DNA from 2 places in the Thermaerobacter litoralis genome. Region 2 is predicted to be linked to the other one. Evidence: riboswitches for the same ligand, from Rfam matches in the RefSeq annotation. Region 2 holds a riboswitch; the other holds the start of a gene.
The links. Region 2 has a riboswitch for S-adenosylmethionine ahead of ACYQ02_RS06915 (methylenetetrahydrofolate reductase). Riboswitches for the same ligand answer to the same signal wherever they lie in the genome.
Positions count from the first base shown of each region.

Region 1: it holds a riboswitch for S-adenosylmethionine, as region 2 does, so the genes downstream of both, metX (homoserine O-acetyltransferase MetX) here and ACYQ02_RS06915 (methylenetetrahydrofolate reductase) in region 2, are expected to answer to the same signal.

Region 1 is NZ_BAAIES010000005.1:168,436-182,476, forward strand. It holds gene ACYQ02_RS04210 (cysteine desulfurase family protein) at 1-501, shown strand, start outside; gene thiI (tRNA uracil 4-sulfurtransferase ThiI) at 526-1,743, shown strand; gene ACYQ02_RS04220 (hypothetical protein) at 1,863-2,381, opposite strand; gene queG (tRNA epoxyqueuosine(34) reductase QueG) at 2,727-4,349, opposite strand; gene ACYQ02_RS04230 (alpha/beta-type small acid-soluble spore protein) at 4,602-4,949, opposite strand; gene ACYQ02_RS04235 (D-alanyl-D-alanine carboxypeptidase family protein) at 5,090-6,547, opposite strand; gene ACYQ02_RS04240 (hypothetical protein) at 6,915-7,694, shown strand; gene ACYQ02_RS04245 (hypothetical protein) at 8,018-8,437, opposite strand; gene ACYQ02_RS04250 (homoserine dehydrogenase) at 8,495-9,595, opposite strand; gene metX (homoserine O-acetyltransferase MetX) at 9,592-10,779, opposite strand; SAM riboswitch class I at 10,875-10,993, opposite strand; gene ACYQ02_RS04260 (helix-turn-helix domain-containing protein) at 11,300-11,620, shown strand; gene ACYQ02_RS04265 (hypothetical protein) at 12,021-12,476, shown strand; gene ACYQ02_RS04270 (M48 metallopeptidase family protein) at 12,538-13,674, opposite strand; gene ACYQ02_RS04275 (cupredoxin domain-containing protein) at 13,969-14,041, shown strand, end outside.
Region 2 is NZ_BAAIES010000008.1:400,718-414,758, reverse strand. It holds gene metE (5-methyltetrahydropteroyltriglutamate--homocysteine S-methyltransferase) at 1-1,996, shown strand, start outside; gene ACYQ02_RS06930 (carboxypeptidase-like regulatory domain-containing protein) at 2,327-3,793, shown strand; gene ACYQ02_RS06925 (class E sortase) at 3,836-4,882, shown strand; gene ACYQ02_RS06920 (trans-sulfuration enzyme family protein) at 4,879-6,132, opposite strand; gene ACYQ02_RS06915 (methylenetetrahydrofolate reductase) at 6,122-8,419, opposite strand; SAM riboswitch class I at 8,560-8,667, opposite strand; gene menA (1,4-dihydroxy-2-naphthoate octaprenyltransferase) at 8,867-9,913, shown strand; gene ACYQ02_RS06905 (isochorismate synthase) at 10,212-12,041, shown strand; gene menD (2-succinyl-5-enolpyruvyl-6-hydroxy-3-cyclohexene-1-carboxylic-acid synthase) at 12,034-14,041, shown strand, end outside.

The DNA of each region.
Region 1 (14,041 bases), on a different contig from region 2:
CTGCTGACGGGCGGCGAACAGGAGGGGGGCCTGCGCCCGGGCACCCACAACGTGCCCGGCATCGCCGGCTTCGGCGTGGCGGCCCGCCTGATCCTGCAGGAGCAGCCGGGCCTCTCCCAGCGCATGCAGGCCCTCAAGCTGCGGCTGGTGGAGCGGGTGCGGGCCGAGGTGCCCGACGTCGACGTCAACGGGCCCGATCCGGCCGATGGGGCGCCCCACATCGTCAACCTGTCGGTGGTCGGGGCGCGGGGGGAGGTCCTGGTCCACGCCCTGGCCCAGCGTGGGGTCTACGTGTCGACGGGTTCGGCCTGCACGTCGCGCCGCACCGCGCCCAGCCATGTGCTCCAAGCCCTGGGACTGCCCCCGGAGCGGCTGGATTCGGCCCTGCGCATCAGCCTGAGCCGGGAGACCACGGAGGACGACGTGGAGCGGTTCGTCGCCGCCCTGCGGGAAGCCGCCGCCGAAGTCCGGGCCGTGGCGGCCGCCCGCGCCCGGCGCTGACCCCCCTGGCGAAGGAGGCACACCTTGAACCCGGTTCTCCTTGTCCGTTATGGCGAAATCGGCTTGAAAGGCCGCAACCGGCCCCAGTTCGAGCAAGCCCTGTTGCGGCAGATCCGGCGGGCCCTGGGAGCCTGGCCCGGCACCGCCGTGTACCGCACGCCCGGGCGCGTCTGGGTGGAACCCCCGGCCGGCACCGACCCGGAACCCCTGCTGGAGGCGCTCCAGCGGGTGTTCGGCATCGTCGCCGTCTCCCCCGCCGAGCGGGTCGACCTGGACCTGGAGGCCATCGCCGCCGGCGCCCGGCGGGTCCTGGAGGCGGCCCTGGAGGATCGGCCCGGAGGAGGCGGCCCGGCGGGCGGGCCGGTGACCTTCAAGGTCGAAGCCCGCCGCTCCAACAAGCGGTTCCCCTTGACCTCCCTGGACCTGAACCGGGAACTGGGAGCCCGGCTCCTGGCCGCCCACCCCGAGCTCAAGGTCGACGTGCAGCGGCCGCAGGTCACGGTCCACGTGGAGGTGCGCCACGACGGCGCCTACGTCTACGCCCGCTCCGTGCCCGGGCCCGGGGGACTGCCCGTGGGGGTGACGGGCCGCGCCTGCGTCCTGCTCTCGGGCGGCATCGACAGCCCGGTGGCCGTCTGGATGGCCATGAAGCGGGGCCTGCGGCCCATCTGCGTCCACTTCCACAGCCCGCCCTTCACCAGCGAGCGGGCCCGGGAGAAGGTGGTCGACCTGACCCGGGTGCTGGCGCGCTGGGGCGGGCCCCTTGCCCTCTGGGTCGTCCACTTCACCGAGGTCCAGCGGGCGATCCAACTGGACTGCCCGCCCGAGCTCACCATCACCCTGATGCGGCGCATGATGTTCCGCCTGGCGGAACGGATCGCTGCCCGGGAGCGGGCCCTGGCCCTGGTCACCGGGGAGAGCCTGGGCCAGGTGGCCAGCCAGACCCTGGAGAGCATCCGCACCATCTCGGCGGTGACGACCCTGCCCGTGCTGCGCCCCCTGATCGGCCTGGACAAGACGGAGATCGTGGAGCGGGCCCGGGCCATCGGGACCTATGACATCTCGGTCCTGCCTTATGAGGACTGCTGCACGTTGTTCGTCCCCGCCCACCCCGCCACCCGGCCGCGGCCGGAACAGGCGGAGGCGGCAGAGGCCGTGCGGGACTGGGAGCCCTTGCTGGCCGACGCCCTGGAGCGCAGCGAACGATTGGTGGTGGAACCGGCCGCGGCGCCGTGGCCCTGAGCCCGCCCGAGCCGGCCCCCGCCGCCGGCTACGCCAGGGCCGGGTACACCAGGGGCGGGCCGGATCCCCGGCCCGCCCCTGGTGTGCGTTCCTCCCTCATCCGGCCGTCGTGACGAGGCTCACCCCGCCCCGTTGGCCTGGCCGGCTGCCCCGCCGCGGCCGGCCTCCGGACGGGTCCGCGGCCGGCCCCGCCGGTGCCCCCGGCGCCGCCCGCGACGCCGCCGGCGCCCGTCCTGGCGCGCCCCGTGGGCGACCCCGTTGGTCCCCGCGGCGTCCGCCGCCGGGGCGGGCCGGCCGCTCCCGCCGCCGGCCGGGCGGGCGCCCGCCGCCACCCCGTTGGCCGGCACGGCCCGCACCGTACCGTTGGCACCATGGGGGGCAGGCGTCCCCGTGGCGGCGACCTCCGCCACCGCCGGCCGCGCCGGCCCGGGCCGGAACCCGCCGGGCCCTTCCACCGTCAGCCGGAGGCCCTCCTCCAGCGGGCCCCCCAGACCGAGCCGGTTCCCGTGCCGGTCGGTGACCACCAGCTTGCCCGCCACCGTGTCCTGGTAGACGGTCTCGGAATAACGGAGGAGTGCGTGGCGCACGCTGGCGCCAGGATAGACGTCCACCGGATGGTTGTTGACGAAGACCCGCACGGCCGATGTCACCACCTTCCCACGGGCCCGAGGGCCCGCGCCGTGCCCCTTCCGTCGATGTTAGCCTGAACCGGTTCCCCGGCCGGATATCCACCGGAGGAACCCTTTTCCGGGGTCCCCACCCCGCCGCCGGTCCACCGCCCCGCGCCGAATCCCCCGCGCGGACGCGGCGTGGACGCGGCGGCAGCCACGGCTCCGGGGGAGGAACCGCCCCGCCGTCCATCGCCCGGCTCGCCCCCTGGGGCGAGCCGGGGTCCCGGTGCCGGTTGCCGCGGAGCGGGGCGGGACCGGGCCCGCCGTCCCCGGCCCGCCGCATCATGCCCCCTGGCCCTCCGGCCTAGGCCGTCAGGCCTGTAACGTCAGGTTTTCGTCACCAGGGCCGCCACGTCCTGCGCCCGGGCGGGCAGCCCCATCCTTCGGAGCAGCCCCGCGGCCGGTGGCTGCAGGCGCCAGGGCCGGCCTCCCGGCCCGCTCCGCGGCCAGGCGTCCCAATGCCTCGGCGGCCGCCCGGCAAACATGGGGATCGGCGTCGCCGTCCCGGGCGGCCCGCAGCGCCTCCCCCGCCTCGTCCCCGCCGATGCGGCCCAGGGCCCAGGCCGCCAGCGCCCGGATGTCGGGCCGGGGGTCGTCCCGCAACAGGGCCGCCAGGGCCGGAACGGCCGCCCGGGCCCCCGGGCCCCGATTGCCCAGGGCCACGATGGCGTTCCGCTGCCAGGTCTTGCGGCCCCGCCAGGCCCCGGTCAGGGGCCGGTAGCGCGCCTGGAAGGCCGCCCGTCCCATCTGCAAAAGGGGCACCAGGGGCGGTCGCGCCAGGTCGTCCCCCACCGGCGGGGCAGAGCCGGGGGCGTCCCCTCCCCCGGGGGGCGCGGCGGGGCCGCCGGCGGGTTCGTCCCCCGCCTCGCGGGGCGGGCCGGCCAGCGGCCCGTTGGGCGCGGTGCTCCCTTCGCCCGCCGCCGTCTCCGGGGCGGGCCCTTGGCCCGCCGCCGCGCCCGGGGCGGGCTCGTCGGCCGCCGCCCCGAAACGCCCCGCCGCGGGCTCCCCGGCCGGGGGGTCGCCGCCCCCTGCCAGCCGCAGGGCGGGATGCCCCGGCCGCGCCGGGTGGTTGAACGGGCAGACCGCCTGGCAGGCGTCGCAACCGTACAGGCTCTGGCCCAGGGCGGCCCGTTCCTCCGCATCCAGCATGCCCGGTTTCTGGCTCAGGAAGCTGATGCAGCGCCGGGGATCCAATTGCCGCGGCCCGAGGAACGCCCCGGTGGGACACGCGCGCAGGCAGCGGTCGCAGCCGGCGCAGGCGTCGGCCAGGGGCTGGTCGGGCGGCAGGGCCACGTCGGTGACCAGCTCGCCCAGGAAGACCCACGATCCCCAGCCGGGCACGATCAGGCAGGCGTTCTTCCCGATCCACCCGATGCCCGCGCGCTCCGCCCAGGCCCGGTCGACCAGCGGCCCAGTGTCCACCTGCACGGCCCAACGGCAGCCGGGGACCCGGGCCTCGAGCCAGCGGCCCAGAGCCTCCAACCGCCGGCCCATCACGTGCTGGTAGGAGCGGGTGCGGCCGGCCGCGGCCACGTAACCGCGCAGCCCGCCGGCATCGCCCCCCGCCGCAGCGCCGCCCCGGGGCCCCCGGCCCGGGGGATCGTAGGCCATGGCCACGGCGACGACCGAGCGGGCGCCGGGGAGGAGGCTCTCCGGGTCCGTGCGCCGGACGGGATCGGGGTCTTCCCAAGGGGTGGCCATGCCCAAGGCCTGCCGTCGACGCAGCAGGGCGGCCAGATCCAGCTGGGGTGTGGCCGCGGCCACCCCCACGGCGACGAAGCCCAGCCGCCGCGCCTCGGCCACCAGCGCCGCCTTGAGCTGCGCCCCTCCGCCCCCGCCGAGGGGTTCCGCCCCGCCCGTCCCCGGGACCACGCCGGGGTTCCCACCCTCGCCCGAGGGGGTGCCGTCCAATCCGACCGAAGGCATGCCATCCATCGCCCGTCCTCCGATCCGTTCCAGAGGCCGTCGTTTCGATTCCGAGCCGCCGTTACGAGCCGTCGTTGCCCTGACGAACCGCCGTCCCGCCCAGCGCCGTCGTGTCACGCGCCCTCGTGCCCCACGGCGCGCCGGCCCGGCGAGGGACCGCTCCCCGCGGCGCCACGCGCAAAAAGGCGGCCACCCGGTTGCCCGGGTCGCCGCCCGACCCCGTCTTTCCTCGATTGTACCGTCTACCGACTGGGGTGCCGACTACCAGGTTGGACCGGCCGTGGGTCCGTTCCCCGCCAGTTGTTGCTCGGCCAGGGCGATCATGCGCCGGACCATCTGACCGCCCAAGCGGCCGCCCAGGCGGCCGCCGATGGCGCCGCAATCCCGGGTCGTCATCTCGCCCCAGCCCCGCTCGCGGATCTGGTGGGCCAGGCCGAGCTCCTCGGCCACCTCCCACTTCTGCCGGTCGAGGGCCGCATCATATGCCGCGGGCGAGGTCATCCCCGGCGGCACCAGGCCGATCTCCTGGGCGACCTCCATCTTCAAGCGGTCCAGCCCCGGCTGCGCGCCGGGAACCAGCAGGTCGCCGGCGCCGCGTCGTCTGGCCATCGAGGCACCACCTCAGGTTCGGTATTCGGCCGCGAAAGACGGGCCATTCGTAGTGTGGGAAGCCCGCCGGGGCCGATACCCCCCATCCCTGCCACGGCTGGACGAACCTGCAAGCCCCAGGGGCCGCGCCCGGGACCCCTTCAGTCCGCCCCCGGGTCACGGGCCCGGAAGGCGTACCAGACGGGGTTGAAGGCGGCCACCCGGCGCCGCCAGCGGCGCCGGGCCAGCACGTACCGGCGCCAGCGCACCGTGCCCCACAGGACCACCAGCACCCCCAGCGCGGCGGCGTAGCCCACCGGCTGCCGCCGCCCCAGCTCCCGGGTCGTCGCCTGCCACAAGGTCAGCGGTTCGACGCCCCGGTCGCTCAGCAGCGGGATGCGGTCCACCACCTGGTCGCCGACCCGGACGACCAGCGTGCCCACCCGCGCGCCTTTGGCCAGGGGTGCCCGCAGGCCGGCCTCCAGCTCCACGTCCTTGTGCACCGCGGGGGCCGGTTCGTCCCGAGGAACCAGCCAGCGGGCGCCGTAGGCCGCGACCGCCCCGACGGCCGCCTCCTGGCCGCCCTCGACGGGGACGCGACCCACGGCCTCCCCGGCCCGCACCAGCTCCAGGGGACGGAAGCGGGCGAAGCCCCAGTCCATCAGGGCCGCCATGTCCCGGTACATGCCGGTGGGGTGGGCGCCCAGCAGCACGCCGATGAGCTCCACGCCGTCCTGGCGGGCCGAGGCGACCAGGGCGCCGCGGGCGGCGCTGGTGTACCCGTTCTTGACGCCGGTGGCCCCCTCGTAACGCCAGAGGAAGCGGTTGTGGTTGTAGAGGACCCGCTCGGACTGCTTCTCCGGCCAGGGCATCCGGTACTCCCGCGTCCCCACGATGCGCCGGAAGGTGGGGTTGGCCATGGCCACGCGGGCCAGGGTGGCCAGGTCCCGCGCCGAGGTGTAGTGGTCACGGCTGGCCAGGCCGTGGGGATCGGCGAAGTGCGTGTGCTCGAGTCCCAGGTCCCGGGCCCGCTGGTTCATCCAGTCGACGAAGGTCTCGACCGAGCCGGCGACGCCCTCGGCGATGGCCACGGCGGCGTCGTTGCCCGACTGGAGCATCAGCCCGTAGAGCAGCTCCTCCAGGGTGCGCTGCTCGCCCAGGGCCAGGTAGAGGCTGGATCCCTCCACGCCGAAGGCGCGCTCGCTGGTGGCGATGACCTGGTGCAGGTCCCCCCGCTCGATGGCCAGCAGGGCGGTCATGATCTTGGTGGTGCTGGCCATGGGCATGCTCTCGTCGGCATTGTGCTCGAACAGGACCTGGCCCGTGGCGGCGTCGATGAGGATCGCGGCCCGGGCGTCGGCCGCGGGGGGACGCTCAGGAGCGCCCTCGGCCGCCTCGGCCCGGGGCAAGCCGCCGGGTGCGCCGCCGGGCCCGGCCATGCCGGGCAGGACGGCCGTCACGGTGCCCAGCACCAGCGTCCACACCAACCACAGGACGAACCCGGCCCGGCGCCGGCCCCGCCTCCGGGGTGCCGCACCGGGCCCCGCCTGCAGCCGCCGCCGCGCGCCGCCCCTCCCCTGCGGCCCGCCGGCCGGCGGCCGGTCATGCCCTCCCGCCAACCCCAATGGCACCTCCTCACCATGCGGAACGGCCCATCCGCGGGGATATCCTTCAGGCTGTTGGCCACCGGGCCCGCCGGTTCCTCCCGGCTCCGGCGCCCTTGCTGACGGTAGATCCTGCCAGCGGCGGCCCGGTTCCCCGCGGGGCGGCGGGACTAGGGCGGGCGGTGGGGAAGCGCTCGAGAACGGCGGGCGGGTTGGATGTCAGCCACGGCCCGCGGCGGCTGACGATGTGGGCCGCCATGGCAGCCGGCCGGCAGGAGCGACGCACGTCGCCCGCATAGACTAAGGGATAACCGGAGCCACCGGGCCGCAGGCCGGGTGGGCCGCCGGCCCCGGTGGCCGGGACCATCGGGAGGTTGGCCCCATGGGCGGGCAGGGACAGCTGGCCATCTCCGTGGAAACCCACCCGTCGGAGTTCCAGCGGGTGCTGGACGAACAGCGGCTGGTCTACACCGTGTTCCGGTCGCGCCAGCGCTGGGTCTTCCTCACCGAGTTCGTGCCCCAGCCGGCGGCGCAGGCCGCGTCCCACTTCGTCCACCAGGTCGTTCTGCCGGAGATGCTGTTGGACCACCTGGACTCCCGCTACGCCGCAGTCGACCCCGACGACCGCCTGGCGGTCTGGAAGCAGAGCCTCCCCCTGCTGACCCAGCCGCCCCTGGCCCGCGGCACCGCGGCCCTGCTCCTGCCGGAACTGATCCAGCACGGGCGGCTGAGCATCCTGGGCTGGTTGCGCTTCCGCGGCGAGCGGTTCCTCCGCAGCCTGGTGGCGGAGCTGGCGCGGACGGGCCTGCAGCAGCTCTGGCTGGAGCGGGCGCTGAAGCAGTTCCTGGGCACCCTGCGGCCACCGGCCGAAGGCCCGGCGGAACTCTGGGTCGAAGGGCAGGGGTCCACTCTGGTGATCCGCGAGCCGGGCGGTCCGCCCCTGTACCGGGAGTTCCTGGAGGGCCACCTGGATCCCCGGGTGCCGCTGGAGAAGGAGGACCTGGCGGTTGGGCTGCTCAAGGCCCTGCGCCCCCGGCGCGTCCGGCTGGAGGGCACCCGCCGCCAGCTGGCCGAGCGGTTGCGGGAGGCCGGGCTCGAGGTGGTGGTGGAACCGGCCGGGGAGGCCGGCGACGGCCCTCGCCGGCCCGACGGCGGGCCCTAGCCGGCCCGACGGCCGTTGAAGGTCACCCGCGGCCGCCCGAGGGCCGAAGAGGCCTGCGGCCATCCGAGGCCCGAGGAGGCTAGCGGCCGCCCGCGGCCGCGGGAGGCCGTCGAGGCTTGAGCCCGGGCCGGCGTCCAGCCGGGTCGGGGCGAAACCCGTCCCGTCGGGTCCACGTCCGGTCCACGTCCGGTACCAGCCTGGTACGAGTCCGGCACACCGCGTCCCAACGACGACGGCGGCGGAGACCCGCCGCCGCGTTCCTTGTGCGATCCCGCGAAGCAACCTGCACCAGAGGCCTGACCGCCGCCCGGGCGGGGCCGCGGTCAGGCCGCCTCGTCCCGCCGGTTCCAGATCCAGGCGGCGCCGACGAGGTAGACCAGCCACTCCACCGGCCACGGTCCGGCGTCGGTCAGGTCCCAGGCGACCCGGGCGGCGGCGGCCATCGCCACCACGGCCACCAGGCGCAAAGGCTGGTGCCACCGCCGCCAGGCCCAGTGGGAGCGCCAGGGCCGCGAGCCGGCACGACGGCGCAGCGCCGTGCCCCGCCACCGGGTTCCCGGAGATCCGGACCGGATCCCGCCGGGCCGCACCACCCCCCGGGCCCGGGGATCCCGGCCCCCGGGCAGCACGCGGAACCGGCGCCGCTGCTCCCGCTCACAATCCGGGCAATAGCGGGCACCCCGCCGGTCCGCCTCAAAGGTGCGCCGGCACCGGTAGCACTGGGCGAGATGCCTGGGGCCCATGCCGCTCCCCCCTGGAGGACCCGCCGGACCCGCCCCAGGGCGCGCCCGGCGGCCCGCTCAACCTTCCCTCAATCTGAGTTTAACCGCCGCCGCGGCCGGATCCTGCCATTCCCTGTCGAAGGCGCCGCCCGGCACCCGGCTTGCCGCCCGGGGCCGGCCGTCCAGGGCGGGCAGGGGCAGCCGGTCGCCGCGCCAGATGGCGATCAGGTCGGCCAGCACGGCGCTGGCCGTGGCCTCGCCGCCGGCCCCCGGCCCGGCGAAGCGCACGGCGCCCACCGGATCCGCCTCGATGAGGATCATATTCTCCACCCCGGCCGCCTGCAGCAGCGGATCGTGGGGTGGCAAGAGCTCCGGCTGCACCGTCAGCCGGGGCGCGGGCCCGGTCCACTCCGCCGTGGCCACCAGCCGCCAGCGGGCCTCCTGGCCGGGGCCGGCGGCGGGCGCCGCCTCCAGGATCCGGCGGAAGGCCGGGTCGTCCAGACCCCGCCGCTCGACGCTCGTCCAGTCCACCGGCTCGCCGGTGACCAGCATCGCCAGGATGGCCAGCTTGCGGGCGGCGTCGCGGCCGGAGAGATCGTCGCTGGGATCGGCCTCCGCGTAGCCCGCGGCCTGGGCCGCCCGCACCGCCTCGTCCAGGCTGGCGCCCTGCTCGACCAGGGTGAGCACGAAGTTGCAGGTGCCGTTCAGCACCGCCCGCAGGCGCCGCACCCGGTTGGCGGCCAGGCACCGCAGCAGCGGCCGGATGATGGGCACGCCCCCGGCCACGGCCCCCTCGAAGGCCAGTTCCACCCCCGACCGGCGGGCGACGGCCACCAGGGGGGCCAGGGACTCAGCCAGCAGGGCCTTGTTGGCCGTGATGACGTGACGCCCGGCCTCCAGGGCCTGGAGCACGTAGCGGCGGGCGGGCTCGACCCCTCCGATCAGCTCGATCACCACGTCGACCTCCGGATCGGCCAAGAGCCGCTCCGGGTCGGTGGTCAGCAGGGCGGGGTCGACGGCGGCGGCCCGCGGTTTATCCGGGTGGCGCACCAGCGCCCCCTTGAGCCGCGGCACGCCGCCCAGCCGCTCGACCAGCCAGGGGGGTGGATCCAGCAGCCGCTGCGCCACGGCGCTGCCCACGGTGCCCAAACCCAGCAGCGCCACCACGGGACCCCTCACGGGCGCCCCTCCCCCACGGCGGCCACCGCGCCGGGCGGGGCCGCCGGCGAGGCGGCCGGTTCCTCCAGCCAGGTCATGACCCGCCGGGCCACACCCGCCGCGTCGACCAGGAAGCTGTCGTGGCCCCAGGGGGCCCGCCAGACGTGCCAGGCGACGTCCTTGCCCGCCCGGCGCAGGGCCCGCACCAGGGGCCGCTGCTCGTCCACCGGGTAGAGCAGGTCCGAGGTGATGCCGAGGACGTAGACCCGGCTCTGCACCCGGCCGGCCGCGGCCTCCAGGCCCCCGCGGTCCCGGCCCACGTCGTGCAGGTCCATGGCCCGGGTCAAGGTCACGTACGTGGCCGGATCGAAGCGGCGCACCAGCTTCTCCCCCTGGTAGTGCAAGTAGCTCTCGATCTGGAACCGGAAGGCTTCAGCGCCGGAACGGGCGGCGGTGGCGTAACCGCCCAGCCGCTCGGCCACCGGATCGGTCCCCGGCGGCACCTCGGCCCGGCCGAAGCGCAGGGCCCACTCCTCGCGACCGCGGTAGGTGGTCATCGCCAGCATGCGGGCCAGCGCCAGTCCCCGGCGCGGCGGCTGCTCGCTGGGGTAATCCCCGCCCTGCCAGGCCGGATCGGCGAAGATGGCCTGGCGCTGGACCTCGTTCCAGGCGATGGCATGGGGCGAGGCGGCGGGCGGAGCGGCCAGCACCGCCACCGCGTCGACCCGGTCGGGATAGGTGAAGGCCCACTCCAGGGCTTGCATGCCGCCCAGCGAGCCGCCCACCACCAGGGCGAGCCGCTGGATGCCCAGGGCGTCCAGCAGGCGGCGCTGGGCGTGGACCATGTCGCGGACGGTGATGGTGGGGAAGCGCCCGCCCCAGGGACCGGCCCCCGGCGCCATGGGGCTGGAAGGCCCGGTCGACCCGTAGCAGCCCCCCAGGACGTTACTGCACAGGACGAACCAGCGGCGGGTGTCGATGGGCTTGCCCGGGCCCACCGCCTCCTCCCACCAGCCCGGGCGGTCGGCGGGGTCGTGGGCGGCGACGTGGGCGTCGCCGGTCAGGGCGTGGCAGATGAGGACGGCGTTCTGCCGCCGGGGATCCCAGCGCCCCCAGGTCTCGAAGGCCAGTTCGACCCGGGGCAGGTGGCCGCCCAGCTCCAGCTGCAGCGGCCCGATGTCCACACGGCCGCGACAGGGGATCACCGCGTCCCCCTCCCTCCCGCGCCCGCTCCCCGAAGGGGTTCCGGATACGAAATTACCCCTCCCGAGAGGGAAGGGCCGAAAGGAGTTCCGGCGCCCTCTCATCTCTCAGGATCCGGCCGGATCCTGCAGGAGTTGGCACCTTACCGGCCGCTGCGGCGCGGCCGGCGGTTGCCGGGCTTCATCGGGCCAGTCCCTCCGCCACTCTGGATAAGAGAGCAGACGCGCTCTGTTGTGGCTGTTGAGAGTGATGCTAGCATGCCCGGGCGGGGAGGTCAACGACCTCCTGGCTCTGGGCTGAAGAGTGTGGGTCCCAGAAGGGAAAGGCGGTTGGCGAGCCAAGGGATTGGTAGCCAGTCCACATCCCGGAGGTGACTCGCACTGGACTTGCCCCGGTTTCGTGGACACCCCGGCACTTGGGGCGTAAGCCCCGGAAAGGGTGATCCCCATGCCGGCCACCAAGCCGCCGGACCCTCCCGAGTTCCGCCGGGGCACGGATGGTGCGCCCCGCACCCATTGAGAGCTGCGGTGGACGCATGGGGTCCGCTGGGGTCGGAAGCGGGTCGCCCGGCTAATGCGGGCCATGGGGCTCTGTGGCGTGCACCGGCGCCGGACCCGGGGGATCACCCGCCGGGATCCCCGCCGCCCGGTCGACCCCCGACCGGCTGCATCGGGAGTTTGTGCCCGATGCCCCCAACCGGATATGGGTGGCAGACCTCACGTAGCATCGATGCCTTCTCCCGTGCCGTGGTGGCTGGGCCATGGGGGGACCGGCCCGTCGCGGAGTTGCTGGTGGACGCCGTTACCATGGCGGTGCGGCGTCGCCGGCCAGGGCCCGCCCTGATCCACCACGCCGACCATGGGGCATAGGACACCTCGTTAGCGTTCACCCGTCGCTTGGAGGCCCTGGGCATCGCCGGATCAATGGGTCCTGTGGGCGATGCGCTGGACAACGCGATGGCGGAGAGTTTCGACGCGCCCCTGCAACGGGAGCTCCTCGACCGCCAAGCCTGGCCCACACGGGATCAACTGCCGCATGGCGATCTTCGAGTACGTCGAAGGGTTCTACAACCGGTAGCGGCGTCCCTCGGCCCTTGGTTCCCTCTCGCCCGACGAGTACGAGGACCGTTGGCAGCAGGAGCGAAAGACTCATTCACAGGAAGGGGTTGTCGCGTAAGCCTCAACCTGTCCACGAAACCGGGTCAACTCCAAAGCGGGTCAACTCCAAAAAGGTGGTCGTCCCGATGGCCAACACCCTTTACCTCAAGCGGGTCGTGGAAGATGTCGTACGTCAGCACCTCGCCCAGCAATTTGGGGTGCCATTCAAGTCCCGGGTACTAAAGCTCGTCGCCGGTGGCACCCACGAATTCGACGCGGTCTCCGACGACGGCAGAGTAGTGGCATCGATCAAGTCCGCTTCGGGCAAGACCTCCGGAGGGAAGAAGCCAGCGGGCAAGATAAACGCAGCGGTAGCCGAGCTATACTACCTCACGCTTATCGACGCTCCCATACGCATCCTCGTTCTGACAAGTGAAGAGTTTTTTGGGATCATGGAGAAGCACCTTCGCGGCAGGCTGGCCCCGGGCATTTCCCTGATGTACGTGCCGCTACCTAATGATGTACGGCAGCGTATGACGGAAATCCAGGCGCTCGCCAGTCAGGAAGTGCAACCAGTACGCCAGCTGGACGGAATGTCCTAAGGCGTCTGACGTTTTCAAAGACGAGCGGCTTTGGGAGCCAATGGCATTACTACACGGGCTGCTAGGGGAGGGGCACCTCGCCGTCGGCCACCGAGGGCCCGATGGACCGGGCGGGCCGCAACCAGGCCGGCACGTAGCTCCACGCCGCCCGCAGGTGGCGGCGGTTCTCCGCCGCCCGAGGATCGTGGCGGGCCACCAGCCCCCAGAAGGCCGGCCCGTGGTGCAGGTGGACCGTGTGGCACAGCTCGTGGATCAGCACGTGCTCGACCAGCTCCGGCGGCAGGAACAGGAGCTTCAGGCTGAGCCGGATGTGACGGGTCGCCGAGCAGCTTCCCCACCGGGTCTTGGGACACCCGACGGACGCACCGGCCAGCCGGAAGCCCCGCTCCCGGGCCAGGGCCTCAAGCCAGGGCAGCAGGGTGGCCCGGGCCCGCCGCGCCAGCCAGGCCCGCAGGGGCGGGGCCCAGGCGGCCGGTCCCCGTTCCAGGGCACCGGCGGGCAGCGTGATCCGGCCCGCCACCGGTACCTCTTGGGGGAGGGCCGCGGCGGCCGGGCCGGCCGGCCAGAACCCGGGGGTCCCCGCCCCGGCGGGGGGCGCCGGCGCCGCGGGCGGTGAGGAGGGCGTCACCGGCCCGCCCGCGGCCGGCCCGGCCGCCGGGGGCCGGCGGGACGGCACGGCCGGCTCCGGGCCGGGCGCGCCCCCCACGAGCCACACCTCGCCCAGGGCCCGCAACCATACCCAGGCCGGCGGGCTCGGCGGGGCGGCCGGTAGACCGGGCGCCGGCTCCGGTGGGGCGTTGCCGCTGCCGCCGGCCCGGCGCGCCTCTTCCTCCAGGCGGCGCCGGGCCCGCTGGATCCACCCCGCGTGCTGGGCGACCACCTGGGGCACCCGGTGGAGCGCATAGCCCCGCGGCACCACGACCACCAGGCCGTCGGCCGGCGAGAGGACCAGCCGCACCCGGCGCGCCCGGGCGCTGACCCGGACGGTGTAGGCGGGCAGGCCGGCGGGCAACCCGGCCGGCTCCGGCCGCCGGCCGGCCTCCCGGGACCGGCCGGGGCCCCGGCCCGGGTCCGCCGCTGGCCTATCCGCCTCCTGGTGCCGGGGGTCCCGGCGTTCCGGCGCCGGCCCCCGGGCCCCAGACCGCCCGCCGCCCGCCGGCGCCCCGCCGGTTCGTCCCCCACCCGCCGCCCTGCCCATCCAACCCCCTCCTCGCCCGTTCCCGCCGGGCCTCGGGCCGGCCCGGCGGGGCGAAGCCCGAGCCGCCGCCGGCCGCGGGCTTCCCGTCAACCATGGTCATGGTTCGCCCGGCCGGTCGCCGCTCCTCCCCGGGCCCCAAAAGGACGCGCCGGCCCGCGCGCCGGCCCGCGCCGGCCCGCGAAAAGGGGCGCCCGGCCCCGAATGGAAGGGCCACCGGATGGCATACATTGGTCCCGGAAGGAACCCGGCCGGTCCCCGACCGGCCGGGCCGGCCCCCTTGAAGGAGGTGCCGTCGTGTCCGACGGGGCTGCACCCGGGCCGGCCACCCGCTCGGTGATCGCCCTGCTGGTCTCGGCCGCCTTGCTGG
Region 2 (14,041 bases):
GGAGATGACCAAGTGGTTCGACACCAACTACCACTACATCGTGCCGGAGCTGGCGCCGGACCAGACCTTCCGCCTGGCCTCCCGCAAGGTGGTGGAGGAGTTCCGCGAGGCCCGGGCCCTGGGCTTGGCGGCCCGCCCGGTGCTTCTGGGGCCGGTGAGCTTCCTGCTGCTGGCCAAGGTGCGGGAGGCGGCGGGCGTCCCCTCCGGCGCCCGGCTTGCCCTGCTGGACGGCCTCCTGCCCGTTTACGGGCAGGTGCTGCGGGAGCTCCAGGCCGCCGGGGCCACCTGGGTCCAGCTGGATGAGCCCTTCCTGGCCCTCGACCTGGACGAACCGGCCCGGGCCGCCTTCCGGCGGGCCTACGCCGCGCTGGCCCAGGCGGCCCCCGGCCTGAAGCTGTTCCTGGCCACCTACTTCGAGGGGCTGCGGGACAACCTGGAGCTGGCCCTGAGCCTGCCCGTGCAGGCCCTGCACCTGGACCTGGTGCGGGATCCCGGCCAGCTGGAGCAGGTGCTCGCGGCCGGCGTGCCGCCGACCCTGCACCTCTCCCTGGGAGTGGTCGACGGCCGCAACGTCTGGCGGGCCGACCTGGAGGCGGCCCTGGAGGTCTTGGAGCGGGCCCGGCAGGCGCTGGGGCCCGAGCGGATCTTCGTCGCCCCCTCCTGCTCCCTGCTGCACGTGCCCATCGACCTGGAGCTGGAGACGGCGTTCGACCCGGAGATCAAGGGCTGGCTGGCCTTCGCGAAGCAGAAGCTGGAAGAGGTGGCCGTCCTCACCCGCGCCCTGAACGAAGGCCGGGCGGCGGTTGCCGGCGCCCTGGCCGCCAGCCGGGCGGCGGTGGCGGCCCGCCTTGGCTCGCCGCGGCGGACCCGGCCCGAGGTGCAGGCGCGGCTGGCCCGGCTCGGTCCCGGCGATGCCCGCCGGCGGTCGCCGGCCCCCGAGCGGCGCCAGCGCCAGCGGCAGCGCCTCGGGTTGCCGGTTCTTCCCACCACCACCATCGGGTCGTTCCCCCAGACGCCGGAGCTGCGGCGGCTGCGGGCCCGCTGGCGCCGGGGCGAGATCGACGACGCCACCTACGAGGCGGGCCTGCGGGACGAGATCCGGCGGGTGATCCGGCTGCAGGAGGAGCTGGGGCTAGACGTGCTGGTCCACGGCGAGCCCGAGCGCAACGACATGGTGGAGTACTTCGCCGAGCAGCTGGAGGGCTTCGCCTTCACCCGCCACGGCTGGGTCCAGAGCTACGGCAGCCGCTGCGTCAAGCCGCCCATCCTCTACGGCGACGTGGCCCGGCCCGGCCCCATGACGGTGAAGTGGATCACCTACGCCCAGTCCCTGACGGACCGGCCGGTCAAGGGCATGTTGACGGGGCCCGTCACCATCCTGCAGTGGTCCTTCGTCCGCGACGACCAGCCGCGGGAGGTGACCTGCCGCCAGATCGCCCTGGCCATCCGCGACGAGGTCCAGGACCTGGAGGCGGCGGGGATCCGGGTCATCCAGATCGACGAACCGGCCTTCCGCGAGGCCATGCCCCTGCGCCGGGCGGATCAGCCGGCCTACCTGGCCTGGGCCACCGAGTGCTTCCGCCTGGCCACCGGCGGCGTGGGGGACGAGACCCAGATCCAGACCCACATGTGCTACGCGGAGTTCAACGACATCCTGGACGCCATCGCCGCCCTGGACGCCGACGTGATCCTGATCGAGGCCTCCCGGTCGGGGATGGAGCTGCTGGACGCCTTCGTGGAGCACCGCTACCCCAGCGACATCGGCCCCGGCGTGTACGACATCCACTCGCCCCGGGTGCCGCCGGTGGAGGAGATCAAGGTTCTGCTGCGCAAGGCGGCGGCGGTCCTGGATCCCGGCCAGCTGTGGGTGAACCCCGACTGCGGCCTCAAGACCCGCCGCTATCAGGAGGTGGAACCGGCCCTGCGGCACATGGTCCAGGCGGCCCGGGAGCTGCGGGAGGAGGGGCTGGCGGCCGCGGCGGCCGGCAGCCGGTGACGGCGGCCCCTTGAGCGGGCCGGGCTGTCCCGGTCGGGTTCGTCCGGCGTCCTGGCTTGACAACGATCGACAACGGGCCGGCGACGTTAGCGGTCCAACGGCAAGGCCTTCCCGGTGGGGGAAGGCCTTTTTGTGCAATGGAGTCAACAGGCGCTGGCCAAATGGGTGAACCCTGTCGAATGATTTCAGGTGATTTAGATGGGTTACAGTTTCACGGCGGGCTCGTTCGTGACCATTCTTTTTTGTCCGTGCCCATACCATAAAAAGGTCAAGCCCAACGAATTCCCTAATTACTAAACGTCCATTCAGTCGGTCTGGGGGAGGGGGAGCATGCAGCGCAAGGCACAGGCCCGCCGCTGGCGACGGCCGGTGGCCTGGGTGGCCGGCGTGGCCCTGGTGGTGGCGGTCGCGGGCGTCGGGCTGGAGGGGTGGCGATCGACGGCGCTGGCGGCCGGTCCGCGCCTGCCCGGGTCGGACAAGGTCCTGGAGACGACCCAGGGGCTTCTGGCCACCGGCGGTAACACCGCCCGGGATGCCGCGGGCGAGGCCACGGCGACGGTGACCGCAGCGGCCGGGACCCTGTCCGGGGCGGCGGAGACCGTGACCGGGACGGTGAGTGGCGCGGCCGGTGCGGTGACGGCGACGGCCGGTCCGGTCCTGGACCAGGCGGCGCAGGGGGCGGACCAGGCCGGCGAGACGGCGGAGCAGCTGGGCAGCGCCCTGACCGGCGGCTCGGCCGGCGACGCGGTCGCGGGGACGCTGACCCAGGTCGGGCAGGCCGCCGGTGAGGCGGCCGGGACCCTGGCCGGGGAGGAGGCCGGATCCCTGGTCCAGGGCGTGGCGGAGACCGCCGCCGGTGCGGCCGGTACGGCGGTGAACACCTTGACGGGGACCGCCCAGACCCTCCTGCCGTCCTCCGGCAGCGGCGGGGAAGAGGGTGGCGACCAGGACGGCGGACCGTCCCTCAACCTGCAGATCGGGGACGAGAACGTGGAGGTCAGCCTGGACGGCGGGCTGCACATCCGCCCCGATCCCACCGGCGGGCTCCTTTCGGGCGGCGGGGAGCAGGAGAGCGGCCCCGGCAGCGGCGGCGGAGCCGGTTCGTCCGGTGAGGGGGACGGGGAGCCGGGGCGGGTCGATCTGCCGACGGGGGCCATCACCGGCCTTATCTGCGACGCCTTGAGCGGGCTGCCCATCCCCGGCGCCACCGTGTCGGTGGAGGAGGACCGGGGCGTCGACCTGGGCGTGGCCAAGACCGACCTGGGCGGTCGCTTCAGCCTGGACATCGGCCGGAGCGAGGGCGGCCGGCTGACCATCACGGCCAGCGCCGGTGGCTACACCGTGGCCACGGCGGGCCCCATCAGCCTGGGTCCCGACGGCACCGCCACGGTCAAGGTGTGCCTGCAGCGGGCCAGCACGGGGCCGGAGAACCCGCCGGGCGACAACCCCGGGGACGGGGAGGACGGCGGTCCCACCCCGCCGGCCGGCGGCAACCCGGGACCTGGGCCGGGACCGGGCTCGGGCGGATCTGGTGGCTCGGGCGGCTCCGGCGGCGGCCCGGGCGGCGGCGCCGGCGGTTCCGGCGGGGGCGGCTGGGGAGACCTGCCCTTCACCGGTGGAAACGGGCTGGCCTTCCTGCTGGCGGGTACCCTGGCGGCCGGGGCCGGCCTGGCCCTCCGCCGCTGGGCGATCCGCACCGGGGCGATGGCCCGGGCGGCCGGCCCGCAGCTGGACGCGGCGGCCGACGGCAAGGCCCCGGCCCTTGAACCGCCGGTTGGGGGCCGACCCGTTCCCTGACAGGTCCGTACAGATTCCGTTCGGTTGGGAGGCGGAGGCGCCGTGGCAAGGGGGTCTCGACGCCGCGGGTGGGCAGCCCTTCTGGGCTGGGTCCTCATCGGGGCGGGCGCGGCCCTGGCCACGGCGCCTGCCCTGCAGGGGGCCTACGGGGCCGGCTGGCAGGCCCACCTGCGGGCGCAGCTGGCGGTGGAACGGGGCGGGGGCGGCCTGGCGCCGCCGGCCGGTCCCTGGCCGGGGCCGGCCGCGGGGCCTGGCGAGCCGGGGGGCGCCGGGAGCGCGGGCCGGCCGGAGGCACTACCGGGCGGGCCGGGGGGCAGCGGTGAAGGCCCGGCCGGCGGCGGCGGGGTTGCGCCCCGGACGGCCGGGGAGGAAGGGGCCCGCGGCACGGCGGCAAGCCCGGCCCCGGGGGTCGGGATCCGGTGGGCGGACCGGCTCTGGGGGTCCCCGGCCGTGGTGACCCTCCTGGAGCTTTTGGGCCGCTGGATCGCGGCCCTGGAGCGGGTGCTGTCCGCGTTGCTCCGGCTGCTGGTCCGGCTGGGGGTGCCCGAGGGATGGCTCGCCTGGTGGTGGGACGACCCCGCCGTGGCCGGTCCCGGCGGCCCGGGGGCCGGTGCTGGGGCGGACGCCGCCCGGGCGGGTGGGGGCGGGGTGGGCGGTGCCGGCGGCGCCGGCCCAGAGGCCGGCGGGGTTGCGCCGGGGCAGGCCGTGGCCCGGCTCGTCATCCCCCGGGCGGGGGTCGACGCCGTCGTCCTCTACGGGACGAGCCGGCCCGTGCTGGCCCGGGGCCCGGGCCTCTACCCCGAGGGCGACCTGCCCGGTCCCGGTGCCCGGGTCGCCATCGCCGCCCACCGGACCACCTACGGCGCCTGGTTCCGCCACCTGGACCGGCTGCGCCCCGGGGACGCCATCGCCCTCTGGTACGGCGGGCGCTGGTACCGCTACCGGGTCGACCGCCTCTTCGCCACCCGCCGGGACGACTGGCCCGCCGTCCTGAACGGGCCGCGGCCCGGGCTCATCCTGACCACCTGCCACCCGCCCGGCTCGTCCCGCCAGCGGCTGGTGGTGTACGCCATCCCGGCCGGCGGCTAGGGACGCCCCACGGCGTCCAGGGCGCCCAGTTCCGCCAAGGTCGCCGCGGCCCGCTGCCGGGCCTCGGCCAGGGGCAGGTCCGAGGGCCCCTCCAGGGCCTGCTCCAGGTCGGCCGCCAGGTCCTCCACCGCCTCGATCCCCACCGACAGCCGCAGGAGCCCGGCGTCGATGCCCAGCCGTTCCCGCAGGGCCGGCGGCATCTCCTTGTGGGTCGTGCTGGCCGGGTGGGTGATCAGGCTCTCCACCCCGCCGAAGCTCTCGGCGAAGAGCACGAGCCCCAGCCGCTCCAGCACCCGGTCCACCTGCCCGGGATCCCGCAGGCGGAAGCTCAGCATGGCCCCGAAGCCGCCCGCCTGCCGGCGGCAGCGGTCGAAGAAGGGGCTGGAGGGCAGCCCCGGGTAGTACACGGCCGCCACGGCGGGATGGGCCGCCAGCCAGTGGGCCAGGGTCAGGGCGTTGGCCTGGGCCCGGGCCATGCGCAGGGCCAGGGTCTTGAGCCCCCGCAAGGCCAGCCAGGCGTCGTGGGGCCCGAGGACGCCGCCGGTCACCGTGCGGATGGAGGCCAGTTCGTCCGCCAGGGCCGGGCTGGCCGCCACCGCGATCCCGGCCACCAGGTCGTTGTGCCCCGCCAGGTACTTGCTGGCGCTGTGGACCACCACATCGGCGCCCCGGGCCAGGGGCCGCTGGAACAGGGGCGTGAACAGGGTGGAGTCGACCACGAGCCAAAGGCGGCGCGCCCGGCAGAGGGCGGCCAGCCCGTCCAGGTCGGCCACCCGCATCAGGGGGTTGGTCGGGCTTTCCACCAGGACGGCCCGGGTCGCCGGCGTCACCGCCGCTGTCACGGCGGCCGCGTCGGTGGTGTCCGCCAGGGTGTAGGCGATGCCCAGGTGGCGGAACAGCTCCTCCAGGACCCGCCAGGTGTGGCCGTACAGGTCTTCCGTGACGACCAGGTGGTCGCCGGGCCGGAACAGGTGGAGGACCGCCGTCAGGGCGGCCATGCCCGAGGCGAAGGCCAGGGCGGCGAAGCCGTCCTCCAAAGAGGCCAGCGCCGCCTCCAGCGCCTCCCGGGTGGGGTTGTGGAGCCGGCTGTAATCCCAGCCGGTGGTCTGGCCGGGCCCGGGGTGCTCGTAGGTGGCGGTCTGGTAGATGGGGACGGCGACGGATCCGGTGCGGGGGTCGCGGCGCACGCCGGCGTGGACCACCTGGGTGGCCGGGTGCAGGGGCCCCGCGGGGCCGGGTTCAACCGGCATGGGGACGCACCTCCTCCCTGGGGGCGGTCGCCGCCGAGGGGCCCGCCGGTTGCGGCGGGGACGCCGGCGAGACCGGGTCGAACCGGGCCCGCAAGCGGCGGACGAACTCGGCCACCGGTTCCGTTTTCCCATAGGAGACGACCACATAGATCCCGGCGATGTAGGGCCGGGCCGCCTCCACCACCGCCTCGGCCAGCTCCAGGCCGACCTCCAGACCCCGGTCCCCGGCCCGGTCGAGGGCCTCGCGGATGGGGGCGGGGATGGTGATCCCCGGCACCTGGTGGTGCAGGTAGTGGGCGTGGCGGCCGCTGTGCAGGGGCATGACGCCCATCACCAGGGGGACCGGGCAACCGCCCAGCCGGTCGAGGACCCGCTCCAGGGGCTCCACCTCGTAGAGGGGCTGGGTCATGACGAAGTCGACCACGCCCACCGCCAGCTTGCGGCGAAAGCGGTCCAGCTCCCGGTCCAGGTCCTCGGCACAGGGGCTCAGGGCGCAGGCGACGGTGAACTCGGCCGGCGCCCCCAGGGCGTTGCCCTGGGGGTCTTCGCCCCGGCGCAGGGCGGCCAGGATCTCCAAAAGGCCGATGGAGTCGACGTCGTACACCGCCGAGGCCCGGCTGGTCCCCAGGCGCGGGTGGTCGCCCGTCAGGGCCAGCACGTTGCGCACGCCCAGGGCGTGGGCGGCCAGCAGGTCCGCCTGCAGGGCCATGAGGTTCCGGTCCCGGGTGGTGCAGTGCATGATGGCGTCGACGCCGGCGCTGCGGACCAGGAGGGCGCCGGCCAGGGCCGCCATGCGCGGCCGGGCCATGGGGCTGTCCCCCACGTTGACGGCGTCGGCCCCGGCGGCGGCCACCGTCCGGGCGTCGGCCAGGAACTTGGTGGCCACCGGCCCGCGGGGCGGGTCCAGCTCGACGCTGATGACGAACCGGCGGCCCAGCTTCTCCCGCAAGGGGGCCGGGCTGCCGCCGGGGGAGGCGGCCGGCGGTTCGGGCCGGGCGGGGCCGGCGACGGTGCCGTTGCCTTGCGGCCCAAGGCCGCCGCGGACCTCGAGCCGCACCGCCCCTGGAAGGGCTTCGGCCGTGGGGGAGGATCCGGCGGGCTCCGCGCCGGGCCAGGGCCGCCCATCCGGGCCGATCCCCTGGGGGGCCCCGCCGCGGGCTTCCAGGCGGGTTCCCAGGCCGGCCCCCAGGCGAGCTCCCAGGCGGGCCCCTAGATGGGCCAGTTCGTCCCCCGTGAAGGCGCCCGCGCCGCCCACCCAGCCGACGCCCAGGAGGAACAGGCCGTCCCACCCACCGGCGGCGCCATGAAGGGCGCCCTCCGCACCATCCCCTGGGCCATCAACAGGATGCAGGTGGCCTGGGGCCCCCGGATCGCCCGGCGCGGCGGGCCCGATGGGACCGCCGGCCGTCCCCAGGGCGACCCACAGGGGACCGCTCCACCCGGCCCGGCGCAGGGCTGCCAGCCAGGGCACGGCCGTCTCCGGCCCGGCGGGCGCCACCACCCCCAGGGCGTCGGGCCAGCCCGCGGCGGCCAGGATCCGGAGCCCCTCCCGCACCCGGTCGGGGGCCGCCTCCGGCCCGGCGCCGTCCGCGTGCCAGAGGACCCCGGCCGGCAGCCGGGACGCCTCCCGGACGGCGACCAGGGCCGCCACCGCCTCCCGGGGATCGGCGGCCTCGATCCAGAACAGGTCGACGCCCCCCGCCAGCAGGCCGGCCACCTGGCACCGGTACGCTTCCTGCAGCGCGCCCGGCTCGGCCGCCTCTCCGCCCGCCGCCGGGGAGCGCCGGGTGGGCCCGGGGCCGAGGAACCCCGCCACCAGGCACGGCTGGCCGGCCAGTTCCCGGGCCGAGCGGGCCAGCTTGGCCGCCTGCAGGTTGATCGCTTCGATCCGGGCCGCCGGCGTCCGGGGAAGCCAGGCCGGGCTGGCCCAGCGGGTGTGGGTCCGGATCAGGCGGGCGCCGGCCCGGAGGGCGGCCAGGTGGACGGCCTCCACCCGCCCCGGCGCGGTGAGGGGCCAGGGGGCCAGCTGCTCCGCCGCCGCGGCCTCCAGGGCGGCCGGTTCGTCCGGGGCTGCTCGCCCGGCGGACCCGCTCGCCCCGCCTGGCCGGGCGGGGCCGAGGAGGCCGGCCTCGAGAGCCAGCGTCCAGCCGGGGTCGCCGTCGGCCAGGGCGGCGCAGGGCAGGAAGGCCCCCAGCGGGCGGAAGGCGACCGCCGCCAGGGGAGCCGGTTCGTCCGTCGCGGGCAGGCCGGCGGCCGTTCCGGCGTGCCGTGGCATGGGTTCCGTCACCCCGATCCTCACCTCCCGTGGCCAGGTCCCTCGCGGGACCGGGTCCACCGCGGTCGCGCGAGGTCCCCGAGCGGCAAAGGAAAAGCCCCTTCCGAAGGAGGAAGGGGCTTGGTCGTCGACTGGGTTCCCCGTTCCCCCTTCTCTCATCTCTCGGCTCCTCTCGGAGCCGCGGGAGTTGGCACCGCACGACGGAGTCGCCGGTTGCCGCGGCGTCATCGGGCCCGTCCCTCGACCGCTCTGGATAAGAGAGGGGTTGGCCGGCAGGCCGGCCGGGTGCGTTGTCAATGGAGATTACGCACAGTATAGCCGGGTTCCGCCAAGGGGGCAACAGGTCAGATGCGATTTCCTTCGTTACAATAGAGGGCGTGGTCGTGGTTTGGAACGAGGGCCGGCGGTGGGGATCACAGCCCCGCGCCAAGGCCCGCGCCGAGACGGGGGAATGGACGGGTGCATCCTACGGACGAACGCAGCCCGGCCCAGGCGCCTGCGGGGGAGGCTGCGAGCCCGGCCGGGACGAGCCCGGCCCCGGCCGCGGGGCCGGCGCCCCAGGGGATGCCGGTGCCGGGAGAGCGGTCCCGCTCCTGGCGCCTTCTCTTGAAGGCCTGGTACCAGGCCAGCCGCCCGCACCTCAAGCCCGTCACCATCATTCCGGTCCTGGTGGGCATCCTGGTGGCGGGCGGGGAGGGCCACTTCGACCCCTGGCTGGCCCTGCTGACCCTGCTGGGCAGCCTGGCGATCCACGCCGGCACCGACATGGCCAACGACTACTTCGACTACATCATGTACGAGGGCGACGCGCCCTTCACCGGCGGCAGCGGCGTGATCCAGGCGGGGTGGCTCAGCCCCGACAGCCTGCGCCGCGGCGCCTGGACCACCTTCGGCTTCGGCGCCCTGGTGGGCGGGTACCTGGCCGCCCGCACGGGCTGGCCGGCCCTGGCCTTCGGCCTCCTGGGCATCGCCAGCGGCCTCTTCTACACGGCGCCGCCCATCCGCTACGGGTACCGCGGCCTGGGCGAGCTCATGGTCGGCCTGAACATGGGGGCCGTGCTGGTGCTGGGGTCCTACTACGTCCAGGCCCGCGGCCTCTCGGTGGAGGCCCTCATCGCCTCCCTGCCCCTGGTCTCCCTGGTGGCGCTGATCCTCTACGCCGAGTCGATCCACGACATCGAGGAGGACCGGGCCACCGGCAAGATGACGGTGGCCGCGCGCCTGGGGGAGACCCGGGCCCTGCGCCTCTACTTCGGCTGGGTGGCCGCCACCGTGGTGCTGATCGTGGTGGGTGTGGCGGCCGGCCGGCTCCCCGCCCTGGTGCTCATCACCTTGATCCCCGCCGCCCGGTGCCTGCGCCAGGCGCCCGCCTTCCTCGCCCGGCCGTACCGGCACCAGGACCTGTACCGGCTGGGCCGGCTCGCCCTGGGGCTGTACAAGGCGGCCGGGGCCTCCCTGGTGGCCGGCTATGCCTGGTGGTGGGTGCGGGCGGCCACCGGCTTCTGAGGCGGGCGGATTCCCAGCCGGTCGCGGTGGGGCCGATGGCGGAGGGGCTTTTCGTTGACGCCGCCAGGCGGCGTCCCGCGCCGCGCTGCGGGGCCCGTTCCCGGCCGGGAAGGCGGCCGGGAAACCGGCCCCGGAAAGGGTCGCTCGATGGGCAAGGGTTCCGGCAGGGATTTCCCCCCGCGTCACGAACCAACGTGGTTGGGGTCGCCGGTGAATGAACGTTCACCCAGAGTTCGCCGGCGGCGCCACCCTTTGCCTTTCAGCCTTGGATTCGGCTCGGATCCGAACGATCAGAGGGATGACACCATTGGCCAGGGAAGCACCCCAGCTGGCGTCCCTTGCGGGACCCGTCAGCCGCGATCTTGACCGGTTGCATGCCCGCGCCCGGGACCACGCCCGGCGCGGGCGCCGCCCGTCGGTGGTCAGCTTCACGGTCGCCGCCGAGGACCTGGATCCCGTCGCCCTCTTTGAAGGGGCGGCCGTCCTCACCCGGGAAAGGGCCCTGTGGTCGGCGCCGGGGGAGGCGATGGACCTGGTGGCCCTGGGGGCCGCCGGCATCCTGGAGACCGGAGCGCCCGGGGGTGGAGCCGGCCTCGCTGCTGCAGCCGCGGGAAGCCATGGGCCCGCGGGGGGCCACGGCCGGGGCCCGGACGGGGACCCGCCCGGCGGCCCGGGTGCCGGTCCCTCCGCCGGCCGCGACCCGGTGGCCGGGTTCGCCCCCGTCGCCGGCGCTGTCCTGCGCGCTGCGGCCGCCGGGCTGGCCGAAGCCTGGCAGGCCCTCTGCGAGGGGGCCCTGGTGGACGCCCCCCACGGCGTTTGGGGCACGGGACCGGTGCTGGTCGGCGGGTTCCGCTTCGACCCCGGCGCCCCGGTCGATCCCCTCTGGACCGGCTTCCCTGCCGCCCGCTTCGTCTTGCCGGAATTGCTGGTGACCCGGATCGGCGGCGCCACCTGGCTGACCTTCAACCGGGTGGTGGTGCCCGACGGCGCGGGCCCCCAGGCGGCGGGAGAGGGGGGCCCGGCCTGGGCCTTCCCCGGCGGCATCCGGCTCACGGTGCCGCCCGCGGCCACCACGGCCGCCGGGGAGCGGGGCCGGCGCTGGCTCTCCTTGCTGGCCGTGGCCGCCGCGGTGGGGCGCCGGCAAGGGGGGTGGACGCCGGCCGGCCCCGGCCCGTCACCGCTGGGGCCGGCGGCGTCCGGCGATTCCCCGGGCGCGGGCGCGGCCGCCCCGCAGGGGAGCCTGCCGCCGGGAACGGCGGGGCGGCAGGCCCCAGGGCCGGTGCGGGCCGAGGCCACGCCCGGGCGGGAGGCCTGGGAGGCCATGGTCCGGGCGGCCCTGGAGGCCATCGCCGCTGGCGAGCTGGAGAAGGTCGTCCTGGCCCGGCGGCTGCACCTGGTGGCCGGCGCGGCCTTCGACCCGGGCACGGCCCTGCGCCGGCTGAAGGCCCGCTATCCGGAGTGCTTCGTCTTTGCCGTGGCGCGGGACCGGGCCGTGTTCCTGGGCGCCACGCCGGAACGGCTGGTCCGGCTGCGGGGCGGCCGGCTGGAGACGGCGGCGGTGGCCGGTTCCACCGGGCGGGGCGATACACCCCAAGCCGACCGGGCCCTGGCCCGGGCCCTGCTGGAGAGCCCCAAGGAACGGGAAGAACACGCCCTGGTCGTCCGCATGCTGCGGGAGACCCTGGCGCCGGTGTGCCGGCGGCTGGAGGTGCCGGACGAGCCCCGGGTGCTCACCCTGGCCAACGTCCAGCACCTTTACACGCCCATCGCCGGCCAGGTGGATGGCGTCACGATCCCCCAACTGGTGGGCCGGCTCCATCCGACGCCGGCCCTGGGCGGCTGGCCGCGGGAGGTGGCCCTGGCGTTCATCCGCCGGTGGGAGGGCGGCAGCCGGGGCTGGTACGCCGGGCCGCTGGGCTGGTTCGACCACCGGGGCGAGGGGGAGATGGCCGTCGCCATCCGCTCCGGGCTGGTGCGAGGGACGGAGGCCTGGCTGTTCGCCGGCTGCGGCGTGGTGGCGGGATCCGATCCCGAGCGGGAGTGGCAGGAGACGCGCCTGAAGCTCCAGCCGCTGGCGGCGGCCCTGGGGGTGGAAGCCGGCGCCGGGGAGGTGGAGCGGGGTGACTGAGCCTTGGGCGGGAACGGTCGCGGCCGGTGCAGGGGGCGCATCCGGCCCTGCTCCTCAGGCGCGCGCCCCGGAAGGCCCAGGGCCGGCGGCGACGGCCACGGGCCGTTCCGGGATCACGGCCCGCGCCGGGGCCGGTGACCTTGCCGGGCAGGGCAGCCCCGCCGGGGGTGGCAGCCTGGGCGGGGCCGGCGGCGCCGCGGCGCCCGACCGGGGACGGACGAACCTGGCCTGGGCCCTGGCCCTCCTGGACGGCCTGGTCCGAGCGGGCGTCGAGCACGTGGTCGTCTGCCCGGGGTCGCGGTCGACGCCGCTGGCCCTGGCCGCGGCGCGCCATCCGGGGGTGCGGCTTTGGGTGCAGCTGGACGAGCGCTCGGCCGGCTTCTTCGCCCTGGGCCTCGGGCGCGCCACGGGCCGGCCGGCCGCCGTCGTCGCCACGTCGGGCACGGCGCCCGCCAACTTCTACCCGGCGGTCATCGAGGCGCGCTACGGCCGGGTGCCGCTGGTGGTCCTGTCGGCCGACCGGCCCCACGAGCTGCGGGAGTTGGGTGCCTCCCAGACCGTCGACCAGACCCACCTCTACGGCCGGCACGCCAAGTGGTTCGCGGACCTGCCCCTGCCCGAGGACGACCCGGCCGTCCAGGCCTACGTCGCCCGGCTGGCTACCCGGGCGGTGGCCGAGGCGCTGGCCGCCCCCGCGGGTCCCGTGCACCTGAACGTGCCCTTCCGGGAGCCCCTGGTGCCGGCCGCAGAGGGGGACGAACCGGCCCGGAGGGGGCCGGCGGCCGCGCCGCCGGGCGGTGCCGTCCCGGCTCCGCGGGCCGCCGTCGAGCCGCGCCTGGCCCCCGCGGCCCTGACGGAGGGCCAGGCCGACGAGCTCTTTGCCCTTCTGGCCGGGGCGCGGCGGGGGCTCATCGTCTGCGGCCCCATGTCACCGGTGCTGCCGCTGGAGCCGGGAGCGGGGCTCGGTGGCGGCGGCGGGGCGCCTGCCAGCGCCCGGGAGGAGCCGCCCCTGGCCGCGTCGGTGCTGCGGCTGGCGGCGCGCCTCGGCCTGCCCGTGCTGGCCGACCCCCTGTCGGGCCTGCGGGGCGGGCATCCGGCCGCTGAGGCCATGGGGCCCGCGACCGGCGGACAGGGCCGCGCCACGCCGCCGGCCGGCACCACGCCGGCGGGCGGCACCGCGGTCGCGGTCAGGCCGGCTGGGACGCTGCCGGTCGCCGGGACCCCGGCGGCCGAGGCGGCCGATGCAGATGCACCGGTCGCTGGCGCACCCGCGGGCGGCGCCACGGGCCGCCCGCCCGCGGCCGCGCCGGTTCCCGGCTCGCCCCTCATCGACGCCTACGACGCCTTCTTGCGGGATCCGGACGTCGCCGCGGCCCTGGAGCCCGACGTGGTCCTCCGGCTGGGCGGGGCGCCGGTGTCCAAGCCCCTGGCCCAGTTCCTGGAGCGCCACCGGGATGCCGTCCAGGTGATCGTCGACGAGGGCGGCTGGCCCGACCCCGGCCACGTCGCCGTCCAGGTGGTGCGGGCCGACCCGGTCCGGGCCACGGCCCAGCTGGCCCGGCGGGCCGAGGAGGCGGTGGGTGCTGGAGCTGGGGTGGCTGGTTCGTCCCGGTCCTGGCTGGCCCTGTGGCAGCGCCTCAACGCTGCGGCCCGGGACGCCATCGCCCGCCAGCTGGCGCGCTGGGACGAACCCGCCGAGCCGCGGGTGGTGGACGAGCTGGCCCGCCGCCTGCCGGAGGGGGCGGTGCTGTTCGCCGGCAACAGCATGCCGGTCCGGGACGTGGACACCTTCTACCCCGCGACCCCGCGCCGGGTCCGCATCCTGGCCAACCGGGGCGCCGCCGGCATCGACGGCGTGGTGTCCACGGCCGCCGGGGTGGCTGCCAGCGGGGAAGGGCCGGTGGTCCTGCTGATCGGCGACCTGTCCTTCTACCACGACCTGAACGGGTTGTGGGCGGCGGCGCGGTATCACCTGCCCCTGCTGGCGGTGGTGGTGAACA